3 regions of the Streptomyces sp. NPDC002276 genome follow, and region 2 is predicted to be linked to each of the others. Evidence: riboswitches for the same ligand, from Rfam matches in the RefSeq annotation. Region 2 holds a riboswitch; each other region holds the start of a gene.
What was found. Region 2 has a riboswitch for S-adenosylmethionine ahead of ACWIHT_RS04215 (putative leader peptide). Riboswitches for the same ligand answer to the same signal wherever they lie in the genome.
Positions count from the first base shown of each region.

Region 1 (9,734 bases), on a different contig from region 2:
CCGGCCTCCTGCACACCGCCGACGACCTCGCTCGCATGAAAGCCGCGGTCGCCGCCAAGCAATCTCCGGTCTACGACGGCTACTTGGCGCTCGCTGCCCACGCCCGCTCCTCGTCCTCGTACGTCGTGCAGAACACCGGGCAGATCACCACCTGGGGCCGCGGCCCCGCCAACTACCAGAACCAGGCCGTCGCCGACTCGGCCGCCGCCTACCAGAACGCCCTCGTCTGGGCGGTCACCGGCGACGCCGCGCACGCCGACAAGGCCCGCGACATCCTCAACGCCTGGTCCGCCTCGCTCACCGCCATCACCGGAGCCGACGGCCCCCTCGGCGCGGGCCTCCAGGCCTTCAAGTTCGTCAACGCGGCCGAACTACTCCGCCACACCGGCTATGACGGCTGGAGCACCGCCGACATCGCCCGCTGCGAGGACTCCTTCCTTCGCGTCTGGTACCCGGCCCTCTCCGGCTACTCCCTCTACGCCAACGGCAACTGGGACCTGACGTCCCTTCAATCCCTCCTGGCCATAGGCGTGTTCACCGAACAACCCACCCTCTTCTACGACGCGCTCCGCTTCGCCGCGGCCGGCGCGGGCAACGGCAGCGTCCTGCACCGCATCGTCACCGCCGCCGGCCAGGGTCAGGAGAGCGGCCGGGACCAGGGCCACGAACAGCTCGCGGTCGGCCTGCTCGCGGACGCCGCCCAAGTCGCCTGGAACCAGGGCGTCGACCTCTGGGGTTTCGACGGCAACCGCATCCTCGCCAACGTCGAGTACGCCGCCCGCTACAACCTCGGCGGCGACGTCCCCTTCACCCCCGACCTCGACCGCACTGGCAAGTACATCAAGTTGACCGTCTCGGCCACCTCGCGCGGCACCCTGCCGCCCATCTACGAGATGGCGTACGCGCACTACGCGGGCGTGCGCGGCCTCGACACCCCGTACACGAAGAACGCCGTCTTCCGTGGCAGCGGAGGCACCCGGGTCGTCGAGGGCAGCAACGACGACCTGCCGAGTTGGGGGACCTTCGCCTACGCCGGTGCAACGGCATCCGCGCCGACCGTGCCGACACCACCGGCCGGTGTCACGGCGGTGGGCAACGACGGTTCCGTGCGGGTGAGTTGGCTGCCCTCGACCGGGGCCGACTCCTACACGGTCCTGCGGGCGAGCGACGTCGACGGCCGCTACGAGAGGATCGCGTCCGGAGTCGCGCAGCCGACGTACACCGACCGGAACGTGCACGAGGGGCGTACCTACTACTACACGGTCTCGGCCTCCAACACCCTTGGGAGGAGCGGTAGTTCGACATGGGCCGCCGCCTCCGCAGGGCTCCCGAGGCCCTGGTCGACCCAGGACATCGGGGACGTGAAGATCCCCGGTTCCGCCGTCTTCGACGGTGAGCGCTTCGTCCTGGAGGCGAGCGGCACCGCAGACACCTACCGTCTCGCCCACCTCCCACTGCGCGGCGACGGCACGGTCACCGCGAGGATCGTGTGGCCGCTCAGCTCGCAGTACTCCAAGATCGGCGTCACCGTCCGCGCCTCCCTCGACGCGGACGCTCCGCACGCCTCGATGCTGATCCAGGGGCTGCCGCTGCACACCTGGAGCGGGGTGTTCTCCACCCGGCCCGCCACCGGCGCCGACATCTCCGCGACCGGAAGCACACCCGTACCGCCCGCGCAGCAACAGGCGATCACGACATCCGCCGCCTTCCCGATCTCCAACCTCGGCACGCTGCCCGAGTCGGCGACCCCGCTGGAGGCGCCGTACGTCGAGGGCGCGGGCGACGGCTACCGGCTGCGGAAGCCCTACTGGGTGCGGGTGACCCGGAAGGGCGCCCGCTGCACCGGAGCCATCTCACCGGACGGCGTCCACTGGACGGAAGTAGGCTCCACCGAGGTCGAGTTGGGGCGTACCGCCTACGCGGGACTCGCTCTCACCTCCTGCCTCGGCGTCGACCAGGACTACGCCGAGACCGGCACCGGCGCCTTCGACAACGTCAGCGTGACGTCGGCGAACGGCACGGTCTGGCGCGTACCGCGCCCCGCACGCACCGCCACCGACCTGAGGGACGAAACCGGTGCCGACGCCATCGAGTTGGCCTGGTCCGACCCGGACCTGTCCGCCGAGTACACGGTCCTGCGCGCCACCGGAGCCACCGGGCCGTACAAGACCCTCGCCACCCGCGTCGGCCCGGTCGGCTTCGGCACCCGCATCCGCTACGTCGACGCGACGGGGACGCCCGGAACGACGTACTACTACACGGTCGCGAAGACCAACGCCGGTGGACGCGGCCCGCGTTCAGCACAGGCACAGGCCGTGATGCCGACCCCTGCTCAACCGCAACTCACCTCCGCCACCGCCGTGTTCACCAACCAGGGTGCCGACTTCCGCTATCCGCTGCGGGCCTCGCACGAGCCCGTGCGGTTCGGTGCGGACGGGCTCCCCGCCGGTCTGCGCGTCGACCGGCGCACCGGGCTCATCTCCGGAATCCCCACGGAGACACGGGAGTTCACGGTCGCGACCACCGCCGCCAACGCCTCAGGAACCGCCACCGGAACCCTCGCCCTCACGGTCGGCACCGCGCCGCCCGCGCCGTGGACATACGGCGATCTCGGCGACACCGTGCTCGACGACCGAGACTTCGGGACGCTGGGCGTGGTCGCGATCACCACGCCGGGAAGTACGTCGTACGACGGCGGGACCTTCACCGTGCGCGGCGCGGGCGTGGACCTGAACGCCAACGGCCAAGGAATGACAGGGCAGTTCGTACGGCAAGCCGTGAGCGGTGACTGCGAAGTCGTCGCCCGGCTCGTCTCCCGGACCGGTACCACGGCCGACCGGGTGGGGCTGCTCATGGCGAAGTCGCTGTCGCCGTTCGACCAGGCGGCGGGCGTGATCGTCAGCGGTGGGACGACCGCTCAACTCATGCTCCGCAAGACCGTGGCCGGTGCCTTCGCCTTCACTGGTGGCGCCGCTGTCACCCTCCCCGCCCTGCTGTGGTTGAAGCGCGCCGGGACCGCCTTCAGCGCAGCCCTGTCCATCGATGACGGTGTCACGTGGACCCCCCTCGCCGACGGAGAGATCCCCGGCTTCGGTGACGCCCCCTACTACGTCGGCCTGGTGGTCTGCTCGCGCAGTCAACCGGTCCGGTGCACCACGGAGTTCGACGAGGTGAGCATCGCGCCCACCTGATCCTCCACGGATTGGAGATGCACAGCAATGAGCCGCACTTCCCCCCACGAGCACCTCCGCAGAACAGAGTTGAGCCGTCGCGGTCTGTTGAGGACCGCAGCCGCCGCTCTCGGCGGCGCCGCGGTGGCCACGACCGCGCACGCGGCCCCGGCCACCTTCACCCACCCCGGCATGCTGCACAACGCCGGTGACATCAACCGGGCCAAGGTCAGGGTCGCGGCGGGAACCGACCCCTGGCTGTCCGGCTGGAACAGGCTGACCGCCAACTCCCATGCGCAGTCGACCTGGACGAACCGGGCGACCGCGACGATCATCCGGGGCGGCGACGGGCAGAACTACAGCCTGCTCTACAACGACATCGCCGCCGCCTACCAGAACGCCCTGCGCTGGAAGGTCGGCGGCACCGAGGCGAACGCCGTGTGCGCCGCGAACATCCTCAACGCATGGTCCACCACGCTGACTTCGGTGACCGGGAACGCCGACCGGTTCCTCGCGGCCGGTCTGTACGGCTGGCAGTTCGCGAATGCCTGCGAACTCATGCGGGACTACAGCGGGTTCGACCTCGCCGCCGCGCAGCAGATGCTGGCGAACGTCTTCTACCCGCTCAACAACAGCTTCCTCACCAACCACAACGACGCCTGCATCACCAACTACTGGGCCAACTGGGACCTGTGCAACATGGCGTCGATCCTGGCCATCGGGATCCTCAACGGGGACAGCGCCAAGTACGACCAGGCCGTCACCTACTTCAAGTCGGGTGCGGGGAACGGCTCGATCGCGCACGCCGTGCCGTATCTGTACACCGACTCGGACGGCTACGCGCTCGGTCAGTGGCAGGAGTCCGGCCGCGACCAGGGCCACACCGTCCTGGGCATGGGCCAGATGGGCGCGATCTGCGAGATGGCCTGGAACCAGGGCGACGACCTGTACTCGTACGACAGCCGCCGCTTCATGAAGGCCGCGCAGTACGTCGCCAAGTACAACGCGGGCAGCGACGTGCCCTTCACCACCTACACCTGGGGTACCGGGCAGAGCTGTGCCCAGTCCTCCCAGACGGTGATCTCCTCCGCCTCGCGCGGCCAGATCCGGCCGGTGTGGGCGATGCTCCACTTCCACTACAAGCGTCGGATCGGCCTCGACGACAAGTACATCTCGGCCATGTACTACAACCTCGTCGCACCCGAGGGCGGGGGAGGTGACTACGGCTCCGACAGCGGCGGCTACGACCAGCTCGGCTTCGGGACCTTGATGTACGCGAAGTAGCGGCCCGGCCTGTCCACGGGTCGGGACCTGTGCCCGACCCGTGGACGCCCTCTTGACCCCGGGCGACGGTGGATCGACACTCCAGTAGGGAATCCTAGTGAACAGGTAGGGAAACATGGGGCGCCTTGAGCCGGTCACCACCAGCCGAGTGGACCGTTCGCCCCTTCTGACCTCCCGCCGTCACATCGATCTGCTGCGGGTGTGCAGCGCCATGAGCCCACTGCGCTGAGCCCCGTCCACCGTTCGACGACGCTTCCGCCGCGCGTACGTCCACGCGCCCGTACCCGGGGAGTCCCATGTCCGTCACGCCTCTCGCCGCCGTCCCCTCACCCCGCTCCGCCCCCCAGTTCCGTGGCCGGATCGGGAGCGACGCGCGCAGCGGGCACTACGCCGTTCCCCGCCGCTACCGCCTCCATCTGTCCACCGCCTGCGCCGACGGCCTGCGCATCGCCGTCACCCACAGCCTGCTCGGCCTCGAAGAGAGCTGTCCGGCCGTGTTCCTGTCCGCCGTGCCCGACTGTCCGAGTGGTGGACACTCCGCGCTGCGCCCGCTCTACGAGGCGAGCGCCCACCGCTACTCCGGACCCGCCGCCGCGCCCGTGCTCAGCGACGACTGGTCAGGCCGCATCGTCAGCACCCACGCCCCCGACATCACCCGCGACCTCGCCCGGCACTTCGGCGCGGGCGGACCCCGGCTCTACCCGTGCGGCGCCGAGTCGGAGATCGAGGCCGTCGAGCGGCTCTGCGCGCAGGGCGTCGAGGACGCGGCGCAGCGCGCCGGAGCGGCCGGTGGCGAACAGGCGGAGCGCGACGAGGCGCTGGGCCGGCTGCTGGAGACACTGGGCTCGCTCGACCGCTGGCTGGACGGCCGCGAGCACATGATCCGCGACGAACTCACCGCCGCCGACGTCGAGTTGTGGGTGACGCTGGTGCAACTCGACACCGTGCACCGCTACCACCTGGACGCCGCCGCCGTGCAGAGCGTCGCCGACCACCCCCACCTGTGGGCCTACGCCCGTCGGCTGGCCGCCCACCCGGCCTTCGGCACCCATCTGGACCTCGACGGCATCGCCCGCCGCCACCACGCCCGTTGCCAGGGTCTGGAGGCCGCCGGAGCCGCCGTCCAGATTCTGGACTGGGCGGCCCATGCGGCGGACGAAACGGGAGCTTGCCGCAGTTGAGCGGCGTCCGCACCGTCCACTTGCTGGACGGCCGTTGACATTCGTTCGAGCAATTGTCTTAACTTGCGGCCAGAACGGTCATGAGTGTCAGCGACAAGCCCTGGCTTGCTGACCGGCAACCCTCGCACGCGGTGGGGTGCCCCAGGTGACGACCGGACCGGATGACGTTTCGGTAAGCGCGAGGCCCTGCGGGGCCGGAACAGTGACAGGTGACGCCATGTACGCAGCTCCCAGGACGGCCACATGCCGCCCGCAGGGCTGCGTACGGTCGTACGCCAACCTGTTCGTCGCCGACCGCGCTGTCGATCTGCTCCGGGTCAGCAGCGCACTGTGTACCGCGACGGGCCGCGCCCGCTGTCGGGCCTGACGACCAGTCGGCCGACGCACTTCTGACGCACACCCGATCCCGTCGGTGTGCCTGCCCCCTCCCCGCCCTCGGTCCCGCGCTCCCGCGCGTGCCGTCCGCCGTCGCGCGTCCACCGCCACGGACCGGGGTCTGTGAACCCGCCGGAGCCCACCATGAGTGAACCCCCAGGCACCACCGTGTCCCTGGCCGACGCCACCGTAGCTGATGCCTCGTCAAAACCCCTGACAGCACAGCGAGTTCAGCCGCTGCGCCGGCCCGGCCGGTGGATCGTCACCCTGGTCGTGCTGGTGGTGGGCGCGCAGTTCGTCCACGGACTGGTCACCAACTCCTTCTACCAGTGGGACCGCTTCGGCTACTGGTTCCTGCGCCCGACGATCCTCGACGGACTCGTCATCACCCTCGAAGTCGCCGCGCTCAGCGCGGTGTTGGGCCTCCTCGGCGGCATCCTGCTCGCCCTGGCCCGACTCTCCAAGAGCCCGGTACTGCGCGCGGCGAGCTGGACCTACGTATGGGCCCTGCGCTCGATCCCGCTCATCGTGGTGCTGATCTTCCTCTACAACTTCAGCGCCCTGTACCAGACGCTCAGCATCGGCGTCCCCTTCGGACCCGCCTTCTTCTCCTTCGACGAGTCGAAGCTCGCCACCGACATGGTCGTCGCCGTCGTCGGACTCAGCCTCAACGAGGCGGCGTACGCGGCCGAAGTGGTCCGCGGCGGCATCCTCTCCGTCGACCAGGGCCAGCACGAGGCGGCCTCCGCCCTCGGCCTCCCCAAGAGCTACCAGTTCCGCAAGATTGTCTTCCCGCAGGCGCTGCGCTCCATCACCCCGAACTACGTCAACCAGCTGATCGGCCTGATCAAGAGCACCTCGCTGGTCTTCTACGTCTCGCTGCTCGACCTGTTCGGCTCCGCGCAGACGATGGGCTCCACCTACCCCGGCGACATCGTGCCGCTGCTCCTGGTCGTCACCGTCTGGTACCTGATCCTGACCAGCGTCGTGTCCGTCATCCAGTTCTACGTCGAGCGGCACTACGCCCGGGGCGCCACCCGCAACCTGCCGCCCACCCCGATCCAGAAACTCCGCACCGGTGTCACCGATCTGCGGGCCCGCATCCGGAGGGAGACCGCCGTATGACCACGAACACCGTCGAACCGCTGGCGGACATCACACCCGCCGCCGTAGAGGTGCACGACGTCCACAAGTGGTACGGCGCCCATCGCGTGCTGGACGGCGTCGACCTCACCGTGCGGCCCGGCGAGGTCACCGTGATCCTCGGCCCGTCCGGCTCCGGCAAGTCCACACTGCTGCGGGTCATCAACCACCTGGAGAAGCCCGAGATCGGCTACGTCAGCGTCAACGGCGAACTCATAGGGGTGAAGCAACAGGGCGGACGGCTGAAGGAGTTGAGCGAGCGGGCCATCCTCGCGCAGCGCAGCCGGATCGGGTTCGTCTTCCAGAACTTCAACCTCTTCCCGCACCTGACCGTCCTGGACAACGTGGCCGCCGCCCCGGTCGCCACCGGCAGGCTCGGCAAGCCCGAAGCTCTGGAACTGGCAAGGGAGTTGCTGGGCCGCGTCGGTCTCGCCGAGAAGACCGGCGCCTACCCCAGGCAGCTCTCCGGCGGCCAGCAGCAGCGCGTCGCCATCGCCCGCGCCCTCGCCCTGCGGCCCGGCGTCATCCTCTTCGACGAGCCGACCTCCGCCCTCGACCCCGAACTCGTCGGCGAAGTCCTGTCCGTCATCAAGGACTTGGCGACCAGCGGCACCACCCTCGTCATCGTCACCCACGAGATCGGCTTCGCCCGCGAGGTCGCCGACCGGGTCGTTTTCATCGACGGCGGAAAGATCGTCGAACAGGGCCCGCCCCACGAGGTCCTCGACAAACCACAGCACGAGCGCACCAGGGACTTCCTCAGCAAGGTCCTCTGAGCCACGCCCTCTTCACCTTCACCTTCACCTTCAAAAGCCCTCAACACCGAGCCTAGGAACAGCCATGTCTACTCTCAGCCTGCGCAGCAGAATCACTCGCGGACTCACCGCGGGAACCGTCCTCGCTTCCCTCGCCGGTGGTCTCGCGGCCTGCGGCGGCGACAGTGACGCGGCCACCACGTCCGGCAGCGCCGCCTCCGGCACGGTCACCGTGGGCGCCTTCTCCCTCGGTGCCGCCAAGGAGGCGACGCTCAAGGTCGCCGAAGTGAAGTCGATCAGCGCCGAGTTGCCCAAGTCCATAGCGAAGAGCGGCAAGTTGGAGATCGGTGTCGGCTTCCTGCCCGCCGGCTCCCCGCCGCTCGGCTACGTCGGCTCGGACCAGAAGACCCTCACCGGTTCCGAGACCGACATCGCCCGCCTGGTCGCCGCCGTCCTCGGGCTCAAGCCCGAGCTGAAGAACTCCACTTGGGAGAACCTCTTCATCGGCCTGGACAGCGGAAAGGTCGACGTCGCCTTCTCCAACGTCACCGACACCGAGGAGCGCAAGGCGAAGTACGAGTTCGCCTCCTACCGCGAGGACAACCTCGGCTTCGCGGTGAAGGCCGACAACTCCTGGAACTTCGACGGCAATTACGAGAACCTCGCCGGCAAGACCGTCGCCGTGGGCGCGGGCACCAACCAGGAGCGGATCCTCCTGGAGTGGAAGAAGAAGCTGGCCGCCGAGGGCAAGAAGGCGCTCACCGTCAAGTACTTCCAGGACAACAACAGCACCTACCTCGCGCTGGCCTCCGGGAAGATCGACGCCTACCTCGCCCCCAACCCCTCGGTCGCCTACCAGGTCTCCTCGACCAAGGGCACGGCCAAGGCGGTCCGCAACGCGGGCACGTACTCCGGCGCCGGATCCACCCTCCAGGGCCTGATCGCGGCCACCGCGAAGAAGGACAGCGGCCTCGCCAAGCCCCTCGCGGACGCCATCAACTACCTGATCAAGAACGGCCAGTACGCCAAGTGGCTGGCCGCCTGGAACCTCTCCAACGAGGCCGTCGCCAAGTCCGAGATCAACCCGCCCGGACTGCCGAAGACCGACTCCTGACCCACCCTCTCAGCAAGGGGACCCCGCCGCGCCCCGGCGGGGTCCCTGACCCGTGCGACCAGTACCGGAGCCGTCACCCGATGTCTTCCACCGCCAGTATCGAAACGACCACCTGCCACGTCCTGGACAACCCGGCCTGGGCCGCGCTCACCGGCCCGCACGCCCATCTCGCCGAACGCGTCGGCCGCGCCGCCCGCTACCCCGTCGACGTGGCCGGCTTCAACGCCATCACCGACAACGACGACCCACGCGCCTGGGCCGACCTGGCCACGCTCGTCGGCCCCGGCTCCACCGCCGCCGTGCGCGGAGTGAGCGAGACCCCGGACGGCTGGGAGATCGTCCGTTCCGGACAGGGTGTCCAACTGGTGGACACCGCTCTGCGGGCCGAGCCCGACCCCGAAGCCGTCCGTCTCGGCCCGGACGACGTGCCCGAGATCCTCGACCTGGTCGCCCGCACCGAGCCCGGCCCCTACCTGCCCCGCACCGTCGAGATGGGCACCTACCTCGGCATCCGACACGAGGGCCGACTCGTCGCGCTGGCCGGCGAACGCCTCCACCCGCCCGGCTGGACCGAGATCAGCGCCGTGTGCACCGACCCCGACCACCGCGGCCGGGGACTGGCCACCCGCCTGGTCCGCGCCGTCGCCGCCGGCATCAAGGAACGCGGCGACCACCCGTTCCTGCACGCCGCGGCCACCAACACCAACGCCAT
Region 1 is NZ_JBSFCQ010000022.1:75,327-85,060, reverse strand. Features, by position in the region: gene ACWIHT_RS39680 (alginate lyase family protein) at 1-3,191, shown strand, start outside; gene ACWIHT_RS39675 (alginate lyase family protein) at 3,219-4,454, shown strand; gene ACWIHT_RS39670 (putative leader peptide) at 4,570-4,683, shown strand; gene ACWIHT_RS39665 (glutathione S-transferase C-terminal domain-containing protein) at 4,751-5,635, shown strand; SAM riboswitch class IV at 5,712-5,820, shown strand; gene ACWIHT_RS39660 (amino acid ABC transporter permease) at 6,155-7,135, shown strand; gene ACWIHT_RS39655 (amino acid ABC transporter ATP-binding protein) at 7,132-7,929, shown strand; gene ACWIHT_RS39650 (ABC transporter substrate-binding protein) at 7,994-9,022, shown strand; gene ACWIHT_RS39645 (GNAT family N-acetyltransferase) at 9,103-9,734, shown strand, end outside.
Region 1: another riboswitch for S-adenosylmethionine. It lies ahead of ACWIHT_RS39660 (amino acid ABC transporter permease); the one in region 2 lies ahead of ACWIHT_RS04215 (putative leader peptide).

Region 2 (9,734 bases):
AATTTCGACGTCCCCGCTGAAGCGCACCGCGCCGTCGCCGTCACGCGGTGCGAGGTCCAGGTCGGTGATCGAGCGGAGGGCGGGCTCCTCGGGATCCACCGTGTAGTGGGCCGTGGCGGTGAGTACTTCGTACGCCCCGCCCTCGGCGAAGCGATGACCGCCGGCGAACGGCTCCCGGGCGTGTACGTCCAGTCGTACGGAACTCATCGCGCGGCCTCCAACTGTGCGGGGCGCCAGCCCAGTTCGGGTGCGACCAGGTGGAGTACATCGTGCAGGATCTGTTCGTACTCCTCCCGCCGGAACTCGTACGGCAGTTCAAGGCGCAGCTCCGAGACCGCCGACACCACCGGATCCGCCGCCAGTTGCTCCAGGACCTGTTCCGCCGTGCCGACCACATCGGGGGCGAACAGGGTCCGCCTCGGGCCCTGCGGGCCGAGGGTGCGGGCATGACGGCTGTCCGCGTACGTGCGGTAGCGGGCGCGGGTGGCCCGGTCGGCGCTGTCGAACGGCACGACGACGCGGCCCACCGCGACCCGGGCGGTGGGCTGGACGCGCCGGTACTCGGCGAGCAGGTTCGACTGGGCGGTGGTGAAGTCGTCGGTGTGCTCGCCGGTGACGATGTTCCCGGACAGCAGGTTGAGGCCGCTCTCACCGGCCCAGCGGGCCGAGCGCAGACTCCCGCCGCCGTACCAAATACGGTCCACCAGACCGGGGTTGTGCGGTTGCAGCCGAGGCCGCTGGGTGTTGCCCGGTGACTCGATCACCGTGTCCGGGCCGCCGAGATAGTCGCCGCGCAGATTGTCGACGACCCGGGCGACCCGGCCGTAGGACAGGTCGAAGGAGCGCCAGTCGCCGTCGTACACCAGGTCGCCGAGGAGTTCGGCGTGCGGCATGCCGGTGCTGAAGCCGACCTGGAGCCGACCCCGGGACAGGACGTCGGCCAGTGCCAGGTCCTCGGCGAGCCGGAACGGGCTCTCGTAGCCGATCGGGATGACCGCTGTCCCCAACTCGACGCGCCGCGTGCGCTGTCCGGCCGCCGCGAGGAACACCGCGGCCGAACCGACGCCGTGTTCGAGGTGCCGCTGCCGGATCCAGGCGCCGTCGTACCCCAACCGCTCGCCGTACTCGAAGAGTTGGAGGGTCTCCTCCAGGCCGGTGTACGGGTCGTCGTCGGCGAAGTTGCCCGGAGTGAGAAAGGCGAGGGAGGTGATGGTCATGCGCTTCGCGTCCTCAGATCATGGTCGGCCCGTCGGCCGGGAATCGCCGCGAGCAACTCGCGCGTGTACTCGTGGCGGGGATGTGTGAACAGGTCGTCGGGTGCGCCCGTCTCGACGATGCGGCCCGCCCGCATGACCGCGACCTCGTGTGCGATCTGCCGTACGACGGCCAGGTCGTGCGAGATGAACAGGTACGCCACCCCGGTGTCGGCCTGCAACTCGGCGAGCAGGTCGAGGACTTGGGCCTGCACGGAGACGTCGAGCGCCGACACCGGCTCGTCGCACACCACCAGGTCGGGGGAGAGGGCCAGGGCCCGCGCGATCGCGACGCGCTGCCGCTGCCCGCCGGAGAGTTCCGCCGGGCGGCGATCCAGGGTGGTGGCGGGCAGGGCGACCCGGTCGAGGAGTTCCCGGGCCCTGTCCAGGCGTGACGTGCGGTCGCCCACCTTGAAGGCGCGCAGCGGTTCGGTGATCACTTCGCCGATGGAGAAGCGGGGATCGAGTGAGGCGTACGGGTTCTGGTAGACGAGCTGGGCGCGGCTGCGCAGTTGCCTGGCCTGCGTCCCCCGGGCGGTGGTCACGTCGGTGCCGTCGAACAGGATGTGTCCGGCGCTCGCGTCGGTGAGGCGGAGCACCAGGCGGGCGGTGGTGGACTTGCCCGAGCCGGATTCACCCACCAGGGCGAGGGTTCGGCCGCGGTGGAGGGTGAGGCTGACGTCGTCGACCGCGCGCAGGGTCGTCGGGGACTCGCCGTTCGCGCGGGGGAGCCTGAACTCCTTGACCGCGTTGCGGAGTTCGACCAGTGGGGCGGTGTCGGGTGCCGGAGGTGCGGTGACCTCGGTGCGGGGGACGGCGGTCGTCAGGCTCGGCGCGCTGGCCAACAGGCGTCGTGTGTACTCGTGTTGGGGGTCGTCCAGGACCTCACGCGTCGCCCCGGCCTCGACCACCCGCCCCTGGGACATGACGACGAGGCGCTGTGCCCGGTCGGCGGCCACGCCGAGATCGTGGGTCACCAGCAGGATGGCGGTGCCCAACTCCTCGGTGAGGCCCTGGAGATGGTCGAGGATGACGCGTTGCACGGTCACGTCGAGCGCGCTGGTCGGCTCGTCGGCGACGATCAGCCTCGGCTGAGCCGCGATCGCGATGGCGATCAGGGCGCGCTGCCGCATGCCGCCGGAGAGTTCGTGCGGGTACTGCCGGGCACGGGTGGCCGCGTCGGGCAGTCCGGCCCGGTGCAGGATGTCGATCGCCTCCGTCGGCGCGGAGCGGCGGGTCGCGAGACCGTGGATGCGCAAGACCTCGGCGACCTGCTCACCGATGCGTTTGACCGGGTTGAGGGACACCGACGGGTCCTGGGGCACCAGGCCGATCTGTGCGCCGCGCACGGTGCGCAACTCCGCCTCGCTCAGCGTGGTGAGGTCGCGCCGGCCGAAGCGGATCGTGCCCGCGTCGATCGTGGCGTTCGGCGCGAGCAGGCGGGTGATCGCGTGCGCGGTGGTGCTCTTGCCGGACCCGGACTCGCCCACCACCGCGGTCACTTCGCCCGGGCGTACGACGAGATCGACGTCCCGTACGGCGGGCACGGTGCCGCCGCGGGTGCGGTAGGACACGGACAGACCGCGTATCTCCAGCGCGAAGTCCTCGCCGGAGTCCGGGGCGGTGCTCGGTGTCGTGCTCAAGTCCTCATCCGTTCCAGGTGTGTTCGGCGGGCGCTCGCTCATGACTGCCGGGACCATTCGCCGTCCAGCGCGCGGGCGATGCGGTTGGTGGCCAGCACGGTCGCCGCGATCGCGAGCCCGGGCAGCGCCGTCAACCACCAGGCGTTGGCGAGGTAGTTGCGGCCGTCGGAGATCAACGTGCCCCATTCCGGGGCCGGTGGCGGGGCGCCGTAGCCGAGGAAGCTGAGGGCCGACACGGCGAGGATCGAGGAGCCGAAGTCGAGGGTGGCCAGGACGATCACCGGGCCCGCCGCGTTGGGCAGCACATGTCGGCCCAGCACCGAGTACCAGCGGGCCCCGCACGACCGCGAGGCCTCGACGAAGACCGCCTGCCGTACCCGTAGAACCTCTGCCCGTGTCACCCGCGCGAAGCTCGCCACGCTGGCGATACCGACCGCGACCGCCACCTTCACCGTGCCGTAGCCGAGCGCGGTGACCAGGGCCAGGGAGAGGAACAGCGCCGGGATGGAGAGGAGTACGTCGACGAAGCGCATCAGCACGTCGTCGATCCAGCGGCCGACGAACCCGGCGACCAGGCCGATCAGGCTGCCGACCACGAAGGCGACCGCGACCGCGATGAGGGTTGCCTTGAGGGAGAGTTGGGCGCCGTGGACGACCCGGGAGAACACATCGCGGCCGAGTTCGTCCGTGCCGAACCAGTGGGCGCCGCTCGGGCCCCGGAAGTTCTGCGACGGTACGCCCGTCAGCGGATCCCGGGAGGTGAACAGGCCGGGCCAGAACGAGGCCAGCACCACCAGGACGAGGACGACGACCGACAACAGCAGTCCGGGACGGCGTACCACGAATCGCAAGACCCGTCGCGCGTCGACGCGGCGTCCCGGGCCTGGACCGGACCCCGGCTCGACCGGTCGCGCGAGGCCGAGTGCGGCAGCGGCGGCGGTGTCGTCGACAAGACTCTGACTCATGCGGCAACCGCCTTCCGGCCCGAGGCCACCACGATCCGCGGATCGAGCAGCGGATAGACGAGGTCGACGAGCAGGTTCGTCATGACGAAGATCAGCGCGCCGAACACCACCACGCCCTGCACGAGCGGGATGTCCTGGGCCGTGACCGCGGCGGCCGTCACCCGGCCGAGTCCGTCACGCGAGAACACTGTCTCGACCACCACCGAACCGGCGATCAACTGCCCGACCAGCAGGCCGACCACGGTCAACGCGGGCAGGGACGCGTTGCGCAGGGCGTGCCGCAGATGGACGCGCCACCGCCCGGCGCCCTTGGCCCGGGCGGTCTCCACATAGGCCTGGTCCAGCGCGGTGAGCAGGCTCTTGGCCAGCACCTGTGCCACCTGCGCGCCGGTCGGGATCGCCAGCGTCAGCGCCGGCAGGATCAGCCCGCGCAGCCCGTCGTTGCCGAACGCGGGGAACCAGTGCAGGCGGAAGGAGAACGACTCGACGAGCAGCAGTCCCACCCAGAACGTCGGGACCGACACCCCCAACGGCGGCAGGGACAGCAGCAGTTGACGCAGCCACCGACGCGAGGTGTAGGTCGCCACGACCGCCAGTCCACCGCCGAGCAGCACGGCGAGGAGCAGTGCGGCACCGGTCAGCTGGAGTGTCCCCGGCAGGGCGTCGGCCAGCGTCGAGGACACCGGCCGACCCGTGGACACCGAGTTACCGAAGTCCCCGCGCACCGCCCGGCCGAGGTAGTCGGCGTACTGCACCAGAATCGGCTTGTCGAAGCCGTACTCGTGGCGCAGCGCGGCGAGTTGGGCCGGGTCGACCGTCCCGGAGTCCATTCCGGCACTGGCCATCGCCGTGACCGGATCGCCCGGCAGGAAGTCGAGGACCAGGAAGGACACCGTGTAGGCGGCCCACAGCACCCCGACCGCCTGGGCGAGCCGCTTGATCGCGTAGCGGCGCATGCGTCAGCCGATCCAGGTGTCGTGCAGCTGGATCCGGCTGGAGGCGTCGAAGTTCAGGCCGTGCACCTTCTTCGCCACGCCGATCTGGGTCTGGAGCTCCACCACCGGTACGTAGTAGGCGTTCCGCACGAGCAACTCCTGTGCCTGCTTGACCAGTTCGGCGCGCTTCGCGGTGTCCGTGGTCGCCGCCTGCCCGGTCAGGGTGGTATCCAGCGGGGTCGCGGGCAGACGGTAGAAGTTGGCCAGCTTGGTGGAGAAGGAGCTGCGCAGGATGTCCGGGTCGGCGCGGGTCACATTGCTCCACGCCGCGTCGAAGTCACCCGACTGAAGCGTCGGGGCGAGCTGGGTGACCTGGAGCTGCTTGAGCGTCAGACCGACGCCGACGGCCTTCAGTTGCTGCTGGACCAGCTCCAACGCGGGCTGGTTCGTAGCCGAGTTGGGGATCCAGTCGACGGTCAGGCTCAGCTTCGTGCCGTCCTTCGTCCGGATGCCGTCGCTGCCGACCTTCCAACCGGCCGCGTCCAGCAGGGACTTCGCCTTGGCCGCGTCGGTCGTCAGGTCCGAGGACAGGTCGGCGTAGTCGGGTGTGGTGTGCGCCAGGACGCTGGTCGCCGACTGGGTCCCGGTCGGGAACACCGTGTCGGCGATCTGCTTGCGGTCGATGGCGAACCCGATGGCCTGACGCACCCGCGCGTCCTTCAGAACCGGCCGCGAGTTGTTGAGGGCCAGGCCGAACACCACCCCAGGATTGGCCCGCCGCTGAAGAGTGACCTGGCCGCCCTGGAGAGCCGCCTCATTGGCCTTGCCGACGCTGCTGATCGCGTCCACCTGTCCCGACTGGAGACTCCCGGCCCGAACTCCCGCCTCGGGTACGACCTTGAAGACCACCTTGTCGAGATAGGCCTCGCCGCTCTTGTGCCACAGCGAGGAACCCCAGGCGTACCCGGTGCGCCTGGCGAGCGTGATCGACTGGTTCTGCACGTACTGCTTCAGCACGAAGGGCCCGGAGCCGACCACACCCTGGCTGCACTTCTCCTGCGGGCTCTTCTTCGCGCTCGCCGACGACTCGATGCCCAGCGAGTGCGTCGAAGTGGCTTGCAGGAACTGGGCGTTGGGCTGCTGGAAGGACACCTTGACGGTGAGCGGGTCGACCGCGGTGGTGCTCTTGACGCCGCTGAGATAGCCCTCGGCGAGGGTCCCCAGCGCACCGAGCTTCGGCACCGCGTCGAAGTTGTCCTTGACCACCTGCGCGGTCAGCTTGGACCCGTCGCTGAAGGTGACACCCGATCTGAGATGGAAGGTGAACGTCGTCGCGTCGGAGCTGATGTCCCAGCTCTTCGCGAGCCACGGCACGATCTTGCCGGTCGTGGGGTCCTGGTCGGTGAGCGAGTCCACGATCTGCCGTACCGAGTAGATGGTGTCGTTGCTGGCCACCTGCTGCGGGTCCACGCAGCCCGCGTCGGAGCCCACCGCGAAGGTCAGGCTGCCACCGGATTTGGCCTGTCCGCCCCCGGCGTCGGAGCCACCGCCGCCCGATCCGCAGGCGGTCAGCAGGAAACTCGTGGTCAGAAGGGCGGCCGTAGCCGCGCGTCGAGTGGTTCGGGAGACCGGATGTGCTGTCACGGAGAGGTGCTCCTACTCGTGTCACCGCGTGCTCACGGACCTGTGCGGACCGTGGCTGGACGCGGGAGGTGTCGACCCCGGCGGGGGTGGGACGCCTGAGGCGTGGAAAGCGCGTCGACGGGCGCGGGGCGCACCCGCGCATACGTCGACTCGTGGGAGAAGGGGGGAAGTGGCCCGTGCGAGACGGGCGACCACAGATGTCGGCTTCGCGGGCCGGACAGATGTCAGCCTGGAAGGTCGGACCCGGTCAGCTGTGACACAGACAGCTGGCGGAGCGCCGCAGGTCGATGTGGCGTCGGCGCGAGAGCCGGGAGAAAACCACGGCGTCGTGGCAGGAGGCACTCAGGTCGTAGCTGTTGGGCACGCCGTCCTCCATGTCCGGGACCCCGGTCGTGGGGCCGCGCGCTTGCAGGGTCATCACTGTCCCTGCCGGGCTTTCACCTGGAGCACCCCACCGCGTCGGAGGGTTGCCGGTCAGCCAGCCAGGGCTTGATGCTGACACTCAATGCCGCTGTAGATCGTATGGAGTCGTGTCGCTTTGCGTCAATGCCGGGGCAGAGGTCCGGCATCGGCTACGCTCCTCCACCGGCTCGGAATCGCCCGACTGTGGATCGCACTCCGCCCGGTCGACCGGATTCCGTGGCTGTCTCCTCGGTGTGGTCTCCGCCCGCCCTTCCTCGGCCCCGAGGCGTTCGGCGCCCCGCACGACGGCCTTCACCACCGCGGCCCGTGGCCCGGATCTCGTCACACCCCTCCCCGAACTCCCCCCTGCCGTCCGTCAGTTCCGCCGTGCCGTTCGCGGTCGGCACCCACATGTCGACGACCCAAGGACCCACCATGAAGCGATACATCCTCACCGGCGCACCCGGCGCCGGGAAGACCACGATCCTCCGCCGGCTGAAGGCGGACGGGTTCGACGTCGTCGACGAGGCCGCGACCGCGGTCATCGCGCGGGGGCAGACAGAGGGGGACGCCGAGCCCTGGACCCGGCAGGACTTCGTCGAGAAGGTGGCCGCCCTACAGCGCCGACGGCAGCTGGCATCCGCGACACACGACGTGACCCGGCAGATCTACGACAGGTCCCCGGTGTGCACGCACGCCCTCAGCACGTACTTGGGCCGCCCCGCTCCGGCGGCGCTCCTCGCCGAGATCGACCGGACCACCCGCGACCGGATCTACGAACGGCAGGTCTTCTTCGTCCGCAACATCGGATTCTGCGAACCCACCGACGCGCGCCGGATCAGCTTCCAGGAGTCGCTGGTGTTCGAGCGGATCCACGAGGAGAGCTATCGGCGGTTCGGCTACGACCTCGTGGAGGTCCCGGCCGGTGACGTGCCCGGCCGCGTCGCGCTGATCGCCGACACCATCGCCCGACTCACCGACGAGGCGCGTGACCGCGGGGTCTGAGCGGCGGCTCCGGGAGAGGCCGGCCGCCACGTCGGCCGGCCTCCGTGGTCGTCTCACCGCTCGGGACGCGTGGTGGACGCACCTTCCCGGGTGTGCTTTGATCCGGCCATGGAGACCACTGGCCAGGCACACACGGTGCTGCTCGACCCCTTCTGGGTGAGCCGCCGCGCCGACCAGTTCGACCAGATCTGTCGTTGACCTTCGTGTAACGACCGCGATCTCGCCCCTTCCGCACCCCGCCCGTCTCGGCGCGACACTCCGCTCTCTCGTCAACCGACCGTTCCCAAACGGCCGTTGACACGCGCACCGCCGTGTCCGGGTCTGCTGCCGCCACGAAGGAATCCCATGGCACAGCCCACCGCCCTCCCCGTCATCGATATCTCCCGCTTCCGGGATCCCGGCACCGACCACGATGCCTTCCTGGCCGAACTCCGGGCCGCGGCCCACGAAGTGGGATTCTTCTACGTCACCGGACACGGAGTTCCCGTATCCGTCCGGAACGAGATCCTGCACTCGGCCCGCTCCTTCTTCGCGCTGCCGGACGAACGACGGCTGGAGATCGAGAACGTCAACTCGCCCCAGTTCCGCGGCTACACGCGCACCGGCACCGAGTACACCGCGGGCAGCGCCGACTGGCGCGAACAGATCGACATCGGCCCGGAACGCGCTGCGATCCCCACCGGACCAGGCGATCCCGACTACCTCCGGCTCGTCGGCCCCAACCAATGGCCGTCCGCACTCCCGGAGTTGCGGGACATCGTGCTGCGCTGGCAGGCCGAGGCGCTACGCGTGAGCCGCGAGGTCCTGCGCGCCCTCGCCGCAGCGCTCGGCCAGGACGAGGGCTACTTCGACGAGTGGTTCGATCATGAGGCGGCCGTACACGTGAAGATCGTGCACTACCCGCCGCGCACCGCCGAGACCGCCGACCAGGGAGTCGGCGCGCACAAGGACTACGGATATCTCGCCCTGTTGCAGCAGGACGAGGTCGGCGGACTCCAGGTGCAGGGTGAGGACGGTGAGTGGATCGACGCGGTACCGGTGCCCGGAGCCTTCGTGTTCAACATCGGCGAGATGCTGGAGATCGCCACCCAGGGCTATCTGAAGGCCACTCGGCACCGGGTCGTCAGCCCGCGAGCGGGCGTCCACCGCTACTCCATCCCCTTCTTCCTCGGCCCACGCCTCGACGCCGTGGTGAGGCCGCTCCAACTGCCTCCAGAACTAGCCGTGTTGAGCCGAGGTGTCACCGACGACCCCGACAACCCGCTGCTCGCCGCCTTCGGAGAGAACGCCGTGGTCGGCTGGCTCCGCTCGCACCCGAGGGTCGCCGAACGCTGGTGGCACGACGTCCTCGCGAAGCGGGAGAGCGCGCGATGAGCAGCCAACGACCCTATGACAGCTGGGAGTTCGAGACCCGGCAGGTGCACACCGGAGCCGTCCCGGACCCCACCACCGGCGCCCGAGCCGTACCGATCCACCAGACCACCAGCTACGTCTACCGCGACACCGCGCACGCCGCCGCGGCCTTCGCGCTGTCCGACCTCACCACCCACGCCTACACACGGCTGTCGAACCCGACCACCGCCGTGGCCGAAGAACGCGTCGCCGCCCTGGAGGGCGGCTCGGCGGCCGTCGCGGTGGCCAGCGGGCAGGCCGCCACCGCCCTCGCCCTGCTGAACCTGGCCCGCGCCGGAGACCACATCGTCGCCTCGTCCTCGCTCTACGGCGGCACCCGCACCCTGCTGGAGCACACCTTCGCCGACTTCGGCATCGCGGTCACCTTCGTCGACGACCCGGACGACCTGGGCGCCTGGTACGCGGCCGTACGCCCCGCCACCAAGGCGTTCTTCGGCGAGACCCTCGGCAACCCGCGCGGCAACGTCCTCGACA
Region 2 is NZ_JBSFCQ010000001.1:907,291-917,024, forward strand. Features, by position in the region: gene ACWIHT_RS04185 (alpha/beta hydrolase domain-containing protein) at 1-207, opposite strand, end outside; gene ACWIHT_RS04190 (LLM class flavin-dependent oxidoreductase) at 204-1,217, opposite strand; gene ACWIHT_RS04195 (dipeptide ABC transporter ATP-binding protein) at 1,214-2,953, opposite strand; gene ACWIHT_RS04200 (ABC transporter permease) at 2,935-3,861, opposite strand; gene ACWIHT_RS04205 (ABC transporter permease) at 3,858-4,817, opposite strand; gene ACWIHT_RS04210 (ABC transporter substrate-binding protein) at 4,821-6,440, opposite strand; gene ACWIHT_RS04215 (putative leader peptide) at 6,688-6,858, opposite strand; SAM riboswitch class IV at 6,838-6,950, opposite strand; gene ACWIHT_RS04220 (AAA family ATPase) at 7,278-7,847, shown strand; gene ACWIHT_RS04225 (isopenicillin N synthase family dioxygenase) at 8,193-9,221, shown strand; gene ACWIHT_RS04230 (O-acetylhomoserine aminocarboxypropyltransferase/cysteine synthase family protein) at 9,218-9,734, shown strand, end outside.

Region 3 (9,734 bases), on a different contig from region 2:
TCTACCCGTTCATCGAGTCCTGGGTCACCGGCGACAAGAGCGAGCACCACATCCTGGACCGCCCGCGCAACGTCCCGACCCGTACGGCCTTCGGTGCCGCGTGGATCTCGTGGTACTTCGTCCTGCTCGTCGGTGGCGGCAACGACATCTGGGCCACGCACTTCCACCTGTCGATCAACACGATCACCTGGGCTGTGCGCGTCGGCTTCTTCGTGGTGCCGGTGCTCGTCTTCATCGCCACCAAGCGGGTCTGCCTCGGCCTCCAGCGCCGCGACAAGGACAAGGTGCTGCACGGCCGCGAGTCGGGCATCATCAAGCGCCTGCCGCACGGTGAGTTCGTCGAGATCCACGAGCCGCTCAGCCAGGACGCGCTGCACACGCTCACCGCGCACGAGCAGTACGTGCCGGCCGCGATCGGCGCGACCGTCGACGAGAACGGTGTCGAGCGCAAGGTCAAGGGCTCCGAGAAGCTGCGCGCCAAGCTGAGCGAGGCGTACTACGGCGAGGAGTCCCAGATCGCCAAGCCCACTGTCGAGGAGTACAAGGAGATCACGAGCGGCCACGGCCACCACTGATCGCTGAGGCGTCGCCACGCCGCGGTCGAAGGGCCCCGTCCGAACACCGGACGGGGCCCTTTGCCGTGCCGTGAGCTGGATAGGGTGGGCCGAACACACACCATTATTTGAAGTACGACACTCAGGAGCGGCCGTATGAGCGCTGTGACCCCCGCTGGAGGCGACACCGCGGCGGCCCGTTCCTGGCCCGACGTACTGAGCGCGCTGCTGGCCGGACAGGACCTGAGCACCGCCGACACGGCGTGGGCGATGGACCGCATCATGAGCGGTGAGGCCGCGGACGCGCAGATCGCGGGCTTCCTGGTGGCGCTGCGGGCCAAGGGCGAGACGGTCGAGGAGATCACCGGTCTCGTCGAGACGATGTACGCCCACGCGAAGCCGCTGGACATCCCGGGTCCCGCCGTCGACATCGTCGGTACGGGCGGCGACCGGGCGAAGACGGTCAACATCTCGACGATGTCCGCGATCGTGATCGCCGGTACGGGTGCGAAGGTCGTCAAGCACGGCAACCGGGCCGCGTCCTCGGCGAGCGGCTCCTCCGACGTGCTGGAGAAGCTCGGCATCAATCTGAACCTGCCGACCGAGCAGGTGGCGCGGGTGGCGGCGGAGGCCGGGATCACCTTCTGCTTCGCGGCCAAGTTCCACCCGTCGATGCGGTTCGTCGGCGCGGTCCGGGGGGCGCTGGGGATCCCGACCGCGTTCAACCTCCTCGGCCCGCTCACCAACCCGGCGAAGGTCACCTCGTCGGCGGTCGGCTGCTTCGACACCCGCATGGCCGGGCTCATCGCGGGCGTGCTCGCCGAACGCGGCTCCTCCGCGCTGGTGTTCCGCGGTGACGACGGCCTCGACGAGCTGACGACCACGGCGACCTCCCGGGTGTGGATCGTCCGCGACGGCAAGGTCACCGAGGAGTCCTTCGACCCCCGGGACGTAGGCCTCGAACTCGTCCCCGTCGAGGCCCTGCGCGGCGCCGACCCCGACTACAACGCGGGCGTCGCCCGCCGCATCCTGGACGGCGAGCCGGGCCCCGTACGGGACGCCGTACTCCTGAACTCGGCGGCCGCCCTGGTGGCGCTGGAGCGGGGGGACGGGCCGTTGGTGGACCGGATCCGCGTCGGGATGGAGAAGGCGGCGGAGTCGATCGACTCGGGGGCGGCCAAGCGCACTCTGGAGCGCTGGGCGGCGGCGACCAACGCGTAGCCGGTACAGCGGTACAGCGGTCGTCGTCCCGCGATCCGGACACGGGTTGCGGGACGACGATCACTTCACGTAAGTTTTTTGACCAGGTCATGAGTGACAGTCATGAGGCCCCGGCCGACTGTCCGGCAACCCTCCGTCCGTGGCGGGGTGCCCCGGGTGAAGACCAGGCCGTAGGCAGCGAGGTCTGCGGCAAGCGCGGGCCCCTCGAAAGACACCAGGGGTCCTGGTCATCGAGGGAGCCCTCTGTGAGCAAGCGAATGCGATAGGGCGTCGAGCCCCGCCTCCGCACACCCCCTTTCACCCCCCTCCGTGCTTGAGCCATGTCCCGCTCGCGCGGCGGAACCGCCTTGCCTCTCACAGGAGTTCGCCATGTCTGTCTCCACCACGGCCGCCGCTACGACGCTTTGTGCCCAGCTGCCCGTTCTCGGACGGGATGTCACCGTCCCGCTCGTCACGGGCGGCGAGGTCACCTACGCGGCGCTCGACTACGCGGCCAGCGCCCCCGCCCTCCAGCGCGTCTGGGACGACGTGGCGGCCTACGCCCCGTACTACGGCAGCGTCCACCGAGGCGCCGGCTACCTCTCGCAACTCTCGACGGACCTCTTCGAGAACGCGCGCAAGACGGTCGAGGAGTTCCTCGACTGCCGCCCCGACGACCAGCTGATTTTCACCCGCTCCACCACGGACTCCCTCAACCTCCTCGCCGCCGCCCTCCCGGCCGACTGCCAGGTCTTCGTCTTCGAGACCGAGCACCACGCGTCCCTCCTCCCCTGGAAGGACGCCCGGGTCACCTACCTCAACGCCCCGCGCACCCCGGCCCAGGCCGTCGAGACCCTGGAGCAGGCCCTCGCCGCCCGCGACCCTTACGGCCCGGCCCTGGTCTGCGTCACCGGCGCCTCGAACGTCACCGGCGAACTGTGGCCGGTACGGGAGTTGGCGGCCGCCGCTCACGCCCACGGCGCCCGGATCGTCCTCGACGCCGCCCAACTCGCCCCGCACCACCCGGTGTCCGTCCAGGACCTCGACGTCGACTGGATCGCCTTCTCCGGCCACAAGCTCTACGCCCCGTTCGGCTCCGGAGTCCTCGCCGGCCGCGCCGACTGGCTCCAGGCGGCCGACCCCTACCTCGCGGGCGGCGGCGCCAGCCGCAAGGTAACTCGGCGCGAGGACGGGGGAGTTGACGTGGAGTGGCACGACAGCGCCGCCCGCCACGAGGCCGGCTCCCCGAACGTCATCGGCGCCTACTCCATCGCGTCGGCCTGCAAGGCGCTGACGGAGGCGGGCTTCGACACGCTGGTGGCCCGCGAGCAGCACCTGATCGCCGAGGTCCGCGCGGGCCTGGCGGCGATCCCCCAGGTCAAGGTCCTGTCCCTCTTCGGCGACGACGCCCCGCGCGTGGGCGTCATCTCCTTCGTCGTCGACGGCTGGAACAGCTCGCACTTCGCGGCCGCCCTCTCCGCCGAGTACGGCATCGGCGTCCGCGACGGCCTCTTCTGCGCCCACCCCCTGGTCCGCACCCTCCTGGGCAGCGACCCCCAGACCCAGGGCGAGTGCGGCGCCCCCGAGGCCGCCCCGGGTGAAAAGTCCCTCAACGCGATCCGAGTGAGCTTCGGCGCGGGCACTCCGGACGAGCACGTGGAGCGCTTCGTGACGGCGGTACGGGAACTGGTGACCGACGGCGCGAAGTGGAACTACCGCACAGAGGGTGGCCGTTGCGTCCCGGCGGTGTGATGTAAACAGGCTTGGGGCGAGTCGCCCCGGGGGCGCGGGGAACTGCGCGACCAGCCACACACGGCCGTCAGTCGCAAACGATCCGCGCCCCCCACCCCACTAGGCGCCCAACCTCAAGAATCCAGCCCAATGGCGAACGCGGCCTCAAGGTCGTGCTGTGAGTACGTCCGGAACGCCACGTGTGTGTCCGTGCCCTCGACGCCCGGGATCTTGCTGATCCGGCCGGGAATCACCTCGGCCAGGTCCTCGTGCTGTCGCACCCGCACCATCGCGATCAAGTCGTACGTACCGGTGACGGAGAAGACCTCGCTCACGGATTCGAGCGCGGCGATCGACTCGGCGATCTCCGGAATCCGGTCCACGCTGGTCTTGATGAGGACGATCGCGGTGATCACGGCTGGTTCTCTCCCTCGGGGACCGTTGCTGGGGCGGCCCTCACTCTAGTCGTACGGCCGAATCTGACCCACGCGTAACCGAAGCCCAGGGTGAAGCCGACCAGGTGGGCCAGGTACGCCACCCCCGGTCCCTGTGCGGCCTGGCCCGCCGCCAGCCACTGGAGGGCGGCCCAGAAGGGCAGGACGACCCACGCGGGGAAGCGCAGCGGCAGGAAGAAGAGGAAGGGGAGGAGGCTCGTCACGCGGGCCCGGGGGAACAGGTACAGGAACGCACCGAGGACCGCCGAGATCGCCCCGGACGCGCCGACGAGGGACTGCGCGGAGTCGGCGTTGGCCAGCGCGTAGCCCAGCAGCGCCAGATAACCGCAGGCCAGATAGAACAGGGTGAACTCGACTCGGCCCAGCCGCTCCTCGGTCATCGCTCCGAAGACGTAGAGGAAGAGCATGTTGCCGAGGAGATGGATCCAGCTGCCGTGGATGAAAAGGGCGGTGACCGGGGTCAGCGCCTCTCGCGCCGGGCTCGCGAACAGGTCGGCCGGTACCACGCCCCAGCGGTGGAAGTACGCGCGCTGGGCGGCGAGCAGCGCGTCCCCCGTGCCGTAGGACGGGACGAAACCCGAGGTCGGGCCGAGGACGAAGATCAGGCAGCACAGGCCGATCAGGGCGTATGTCATGGGCGTCGAGGTGCCGCGGAACGTCCTGACGAGCGCCGGGCCCCAGTTGCTGATCATGGACACAGAGCATGACGTAAGGGGATGTACCGGGGCGTGGTGCCTCGCCGCTGTGGACGACCGAGCGGCGAGTACCCGCCAGGCCGTAGGGTTACGAGCCACACTCGCCGGGCAAACCGGCGATCACGGAAACTGGAACAAGAAGGAAGCGGAAAGCCACGATGACGGTACCCCTGCCGACCGCCTCGACGCGGTGGCGCTGCACCCTCTGCGGCAACCTCACGCGCTTCGACGTGACGCGTTCGTCGAAGGTCGTGGAGTACCTCCACCTGGACCTGGCGGGTGAGCCGAAGGTGGAGGAGCGCGAGGTGGTCAGTGAGACCATCGAGTCGGTGCGCTGCCGCTGGTGCAACGCCGTGGATCAGGTGGAACTCGTGGACAGGCCGGGTGCCGGCTCCTGAGAGGGAGCGGCCCCGCACACGTATAGGGGTGTGAGGGATGGTGGAGAACTCAGGCGGGGGGCCGGGCGACGGCGCCGCCGAGGTGCTCGACCGTCCGCTGCCCGACGGCGTGCGGAGGAGAGTCGTACAGATCGTGTCGGACGGCTTCGGCGGCCTCACCGTCGCCGAACTGCCCGCGCAGCTACGACAGTACGCCCGCTTCGCCCCCAACCGGCGCGCCAAGTTCGCCGGCAACGCCATGGCCGCCGCGCTGGAGTCCGATCCGCTGTTCCGGCAGCGTATCGGGGAGAAGCTGAGAGAGACCCAGCCGGAACTGACCGGCGCCCTCGACTCCGGCTCGCCGCCCCCGGCCGCGGATCCGCTCGACGTGGCGGCCGCGGCCTATGTTCTGCGCCCCACCGGCTGGGTGAAGCTGGTGACCGCCGCCGGCGAGGAGGCGCTGCGCGCCGACGCCGAGCGCGCCGACGAGGAGAGCCGGGCCGAACTGGAGCGGCTGCGCGAGGAGTTGGCGCAGGCGCGGGACGCGACCCGGTCCGAGACCGAGCGGCTGCGCACCGAGCTGGACGTGGCGAAGAAGGAAGCGGAATCGCTTCACCGCAAGCTGCGGTCCGCGCACAGCGACATCAAGCGCGGCGAGGCCGCCCTGCGCAAGCTGCGGGCCGAGACGGACACCGCGCGCGCGGAGGGCCAGACCCAGGTGTCCGCGGCCGAGAGCGAGAGCCGGCGGCTCAAGGCCCGGCTCGCCGAGGCGGAGGCGGCCCTGGAGGCCACCCGCAAGGCGGCCCGGGAGGGGCGCAGCGTCGAGGACATGCGGGTACGGCTGCTGCTCGACACCGTGCTGGAGGCGGCCCAGGGACTGCGCCGCGAACTGGCGCTGCCGCCCGTCTCCGTACGGCCCGCCGAGACCGTCGACGCGGTCGAACCGGGACGAATGACCCCGAAAGACATCGCGGCGCGGGCGTTGTCCGAGAACGACCCCGCGATCCTGGACCAGTTGCTCGCGCTGCCGCAGGCGCACCTGGTCGTCGACGGCTACAACGTCACCAAGACCGGCTATCCCCAAATGCCCCTGGAGAAGCAGCGGTTGAGGCTGCTCGGGCAGCTCTCGCAGCTGGCCGCGCAGACCGGCGCCGAGGTCACCTGTGTCTTCGACGGGGCCGAGCTGGTCGCGCCGGTGCTGCTCGCGCCGCCGCGCGGAGTGCGGGTGCTGTTCTCCAAACCGGGCGTCACCGCCGACGAGTTGATCCGCCAGCTGGTGCGCGCGGAGCCGCCGGGGAGGCCGGTCATCGTCGCCTCGACCGACCGTGAGGTGGCCGACGGCATCGCGAAGGCGGGCGCGCGGCCCGTCGCTTCTGCGGTACTCCTCAAACGACTGTCGTGAAGCAACTGTCGTGAAGCAACTGTCGTGAAGGTCAACGTACAGGTTTAATGCCGGAATTGACCGAACCGTCACGCAACGTAGCGTCAATCGACCATCACTGCATGTTGGTTATGTGCAAAGAATGCTTTGAGTGACGGCATTTTTTCGTGTGAGGATTTGAACTGATCACAGGAACGTCACTAGGGTCGTGCCTCGAACCTCCGAACGGGTGATCACTCAATAGAAGGAGCTCGACTCCGTGGCGTCCCATCGTCGACCGAAGCAGCCGAGCCGCACGCGTGTGACTGTGCTGACCACCGCAGCCGCAGCCGCCGTTGCCTTCAGCGCTCAGGCAGCCAATGCCGCGCCGAGCGAGAAGCCCAGCAAGGACGAGGTCAAGGCGAAGGTCGACGCCCTCTACGAGCAGGCCGAGCAGGCCACCGAGAAGCTCGACGGGGCCCAGGAGAAGCAGGAGAAGCTCCAGAAGGAGATCTCCACCATCCAGGACAACGTGGCCCGCGGTCAGGAGGAGCTCAACAAGCTCCGGGACGGCCTCGGCACGATGGCCAGCGCCCAGTACCGCACCGGCGGCATCGACCCGTCGATCCAGCTGTTCCTGTCCTCGGACCCGAGCGACTACCTCGACAAGGCGTCCACCATGGACCAGTTGAGCGCTCAGCAGGTCGAGGCGCTCACGAAGATCCAGAGCAAGCAGCGCGAACTCGCCCAGGAGCGCGCGGAGGCGAGCACCAAGCTCAAGGACCTCTCCGCCACCCGCACCGAGCTCAAGAAGAAGAAGGACGAGGTCAAGGCGAAGCTGGCCTCGGCCCAGAAGATCCTCAACACCCTGACGGCGGCGGAGAAGGCGTCCCTCGCCCAGGACCAGGCCAACGCGGCCAGCCGTTCCACCTCCCGCGTGAACCTCGGCAACACCGGTTCCGCCTCCAGCCGTGCCGCCGCGGCCTTCGCCGCCGCCCAGTCGGTCCTCGGCTCCCCGTACGTCTACGGCGCCTCCGGCCCCTCCTCCTTCGACTGCTCCGGCCTCACCTCCTGGGCCTACGCACAGGCGGGCGTCTCCATACCCCGCACGTCGGAGGCGCAGGCCAACGCCGGCACCCGCATCACCAGCGAGAGCGACCTCAAGGTCGGCGATCTGGTCATCTTCTACGGCGACTACCACCACGTCGGCCTGTACGCGGGCAACGGCCAGGTGCTGCACGCCCCGCACACCGGCGCCGTCGTGCGCTACGAGTCGATCGGCAACATGCCCTTCCAGTTCGGCGTCCGGATCTGATCCGGTCCGTATCCGGTCGTTCCGGACCGCCCGAACGGGCGAATTGCGACACTCCAGGCTGACCCCGCGCCCCGCCCATGACCTGCGTCATAGGCGGGGCGTCACGTTGTGTGGCCGTGGAGGTCTTTGGCCCGCACCCCTTCGCGGAGCTACTGTCTGGCGCGTTTCCCCGCATCGGGGGAGCGGTCCGTGTCCGCCAGCGGAAGGAGTGCGGCTTCCCGTGGGATCCCGTCGTCGCCAAGCACCGTCCGGGTTCGACCGAGGCGCCAGTGCCGCGGTCTGTGTGATGTCCGCTGCCGCCGCGGCACTCGGCGCCCTTCCGGCCGGCTCCGCCGTGGCCGCGCCGCACGACGACGCCCGGGCCGAGGTGGACCGGCTCTACCAGGAGGCCGAGACGGCGACCCAGGCCTACGACAAGGCCGACGAGCGCGCCGCGCAGTTGCACCGGCAGGTGAGCGACGCCCAGGACCGGATCGCCCGGCAGCAGCAGCGCATCAACACCATGCGGGACGCGCTGGGTTCACTCGCCGGCGCCCAGTACCGCTCCGGCGGCATCGACCCCACCGTCGCGCTGCTGTTCTCCGACGACCCGGCCGACTACCTCGACAAGGCCTCCGTCCTCGACCGCATCACCACCGAGCAGGCGGGCGAGCTCAAGGACCTCCAGGACGCCATGCGCGAACTCGCGCAGGAGCGCAGCGAGGCCTCCGGGCACCTCGCCGAACTGGAGCGCAGCCGCAAGGCCGTCGCCGGTCACAAGAAGACCGTCGAGGGCAAGCTCGCCAAGGCCCGGCAGATCCTCAACGGGATGCCGCTCGCCGACCGCGCCGCCTTCGACCGGGCCTCCCGCTCTTCCCGCGTGGACATCCCCGACCTCGGCGCCGGCGTCCCGTCCTCGGGCCGCGCGGCCGCCGCCGTGGCCGCCGCCCAGTCCGCCCTCGGCAAGCCCTACGTCTGGGGCGCCACCGGCCCCGGCGGCTTCGACTGCTCCGGTCTGATGCAGTGGTCGTACGCCCGGGCGGGCGTCCACCTCCCGCGCACCTCGCAGGAACAGCGCTACGCCGGCCACCAGATCCCGCTCTCCCAGGCGCAGCCCGGCGATCTGGTCGTCTACCGCTCGGACGCCAGCCATGTCGCGATGTACGTGGGCAACGGCCAGGTCATCCACGCCCCCTACCCCGGCGCGCCGGTGCGCTACGACCCGGTCGGCATGATGCCGGTCTCGTCGGTCACGAGGGTCTGAACCGGCGCGAAAGGGTCGTACGATCGGGAAGTGACTGGTCGTAGGCGGGCGTCGCGCTCCGGAGTGCTCGCGCTGTGTCTGCTGTTCGGCTCGCTGGTGGCGTGCGGCGGGCAGCCGGTGCCGGACAGCGCGAGGACGGCGGTGCAGCGCCTGCTGGACCGGCAGTCCGCGGCCGTCCTGCACCACGACGAGACGGCGTACACCCGGACCGGCGCACGCACCGCCTACGAGAACCTGAGCGCCGTACCGCTGGCGTCCTGGTCCTACCGGCTGACCTCGCTGCACCGCTCCGGCGCCACCGCGACCGCCGACGCCGACCTCAGTTACCGCGTCCGGGGCTACGACACCTCACCCGTCACCGTCGGCCGGGCGCTCACGCTCCGCCTCACCGCGGACGGGCAGTGGTACGTCGACTCGGACAAGCCCGCGAAGAAGTCGGGCCAGCAGCTGTGGGACCAGGGGAAGGTGAGCGTCGTCAAGGGCGCGCACAGTCTCGTGATGGGGGTCGGGCAGTCAGCGGCCGGTCTGCGCGAGTACCGCACGCTCGCCGACCACGCCGTACCGGCCGTGTCGGGCGCCTGGGGCACCGACTGGACCCGGCACGTCGTCGTGCTCGTCCCCGGCTCCCTGGACGGCATGGCGGGCCTCCTGGGCGCACCCGCCGCGTCCTACCGGGGCATCGCCGCGGTGACGACGGGGGAGGCGGGCGGTTCCGGCGACGCCCCGGCCGACCGGATCATCGTCAACCCGGACGCGTACGCCCTGCTGGGCTCGGTCGGCAAGCAGGTCGTGCTCACCCACGAG
Region 3 is NZ_JBSFCQ010000006.1:6,907-16,640, forward strand. Features, by position in the region: gene qcrB (cytochrome bc1 complex cytochrome b subunit) at 1-575, shown strand, start outside; gene trpD (anthranilate phosphoribosyltransferase) at 711-1,775, shown strand; SAM riboswitch class IV at 1,861-1,977, shown strand; gene ACWIHT_RS16865 (aminotransferase class V-fold PLP-dependent enzyme) at 2,145-3,506, shown strand; gene ACWIHT_RS16870 (Lrp/AsnC family transcriptional regulator) at 3,620-3,901, opposite strand; gene ACWIHT_RS16875 (rhomboid family intramembrane serine protease) at 3,898-4,632, opposite strand; gene ACWIHT_RS16880 (hypothetical protein) at 4,794-5,033, shown strand; gene ACWIHT_RS16885 (NYN domain-containing protein) at 5,071-6,414, shown strand; gene ACWIHT_RS16890 (NlpC/P60 family protein) at 6,653-7,687, shown strand; gene ACWIHT_RS16895 (NlpC/P60 family protein) at 7,908-8,930, shown strand; gene ACWIHT_RS16900 (hypothetical protein) at 8,961-9,734, shown strand, end outside.
Region 3: another riboswitch for S-adenosylmethionine. It lies ahead of ACWIHT_RS16865 (aminotransferase class V-fold PLP-dependent enzyme); the one in region 2 lies ahead of ACWIHT_RS04215 (putative leader peptide).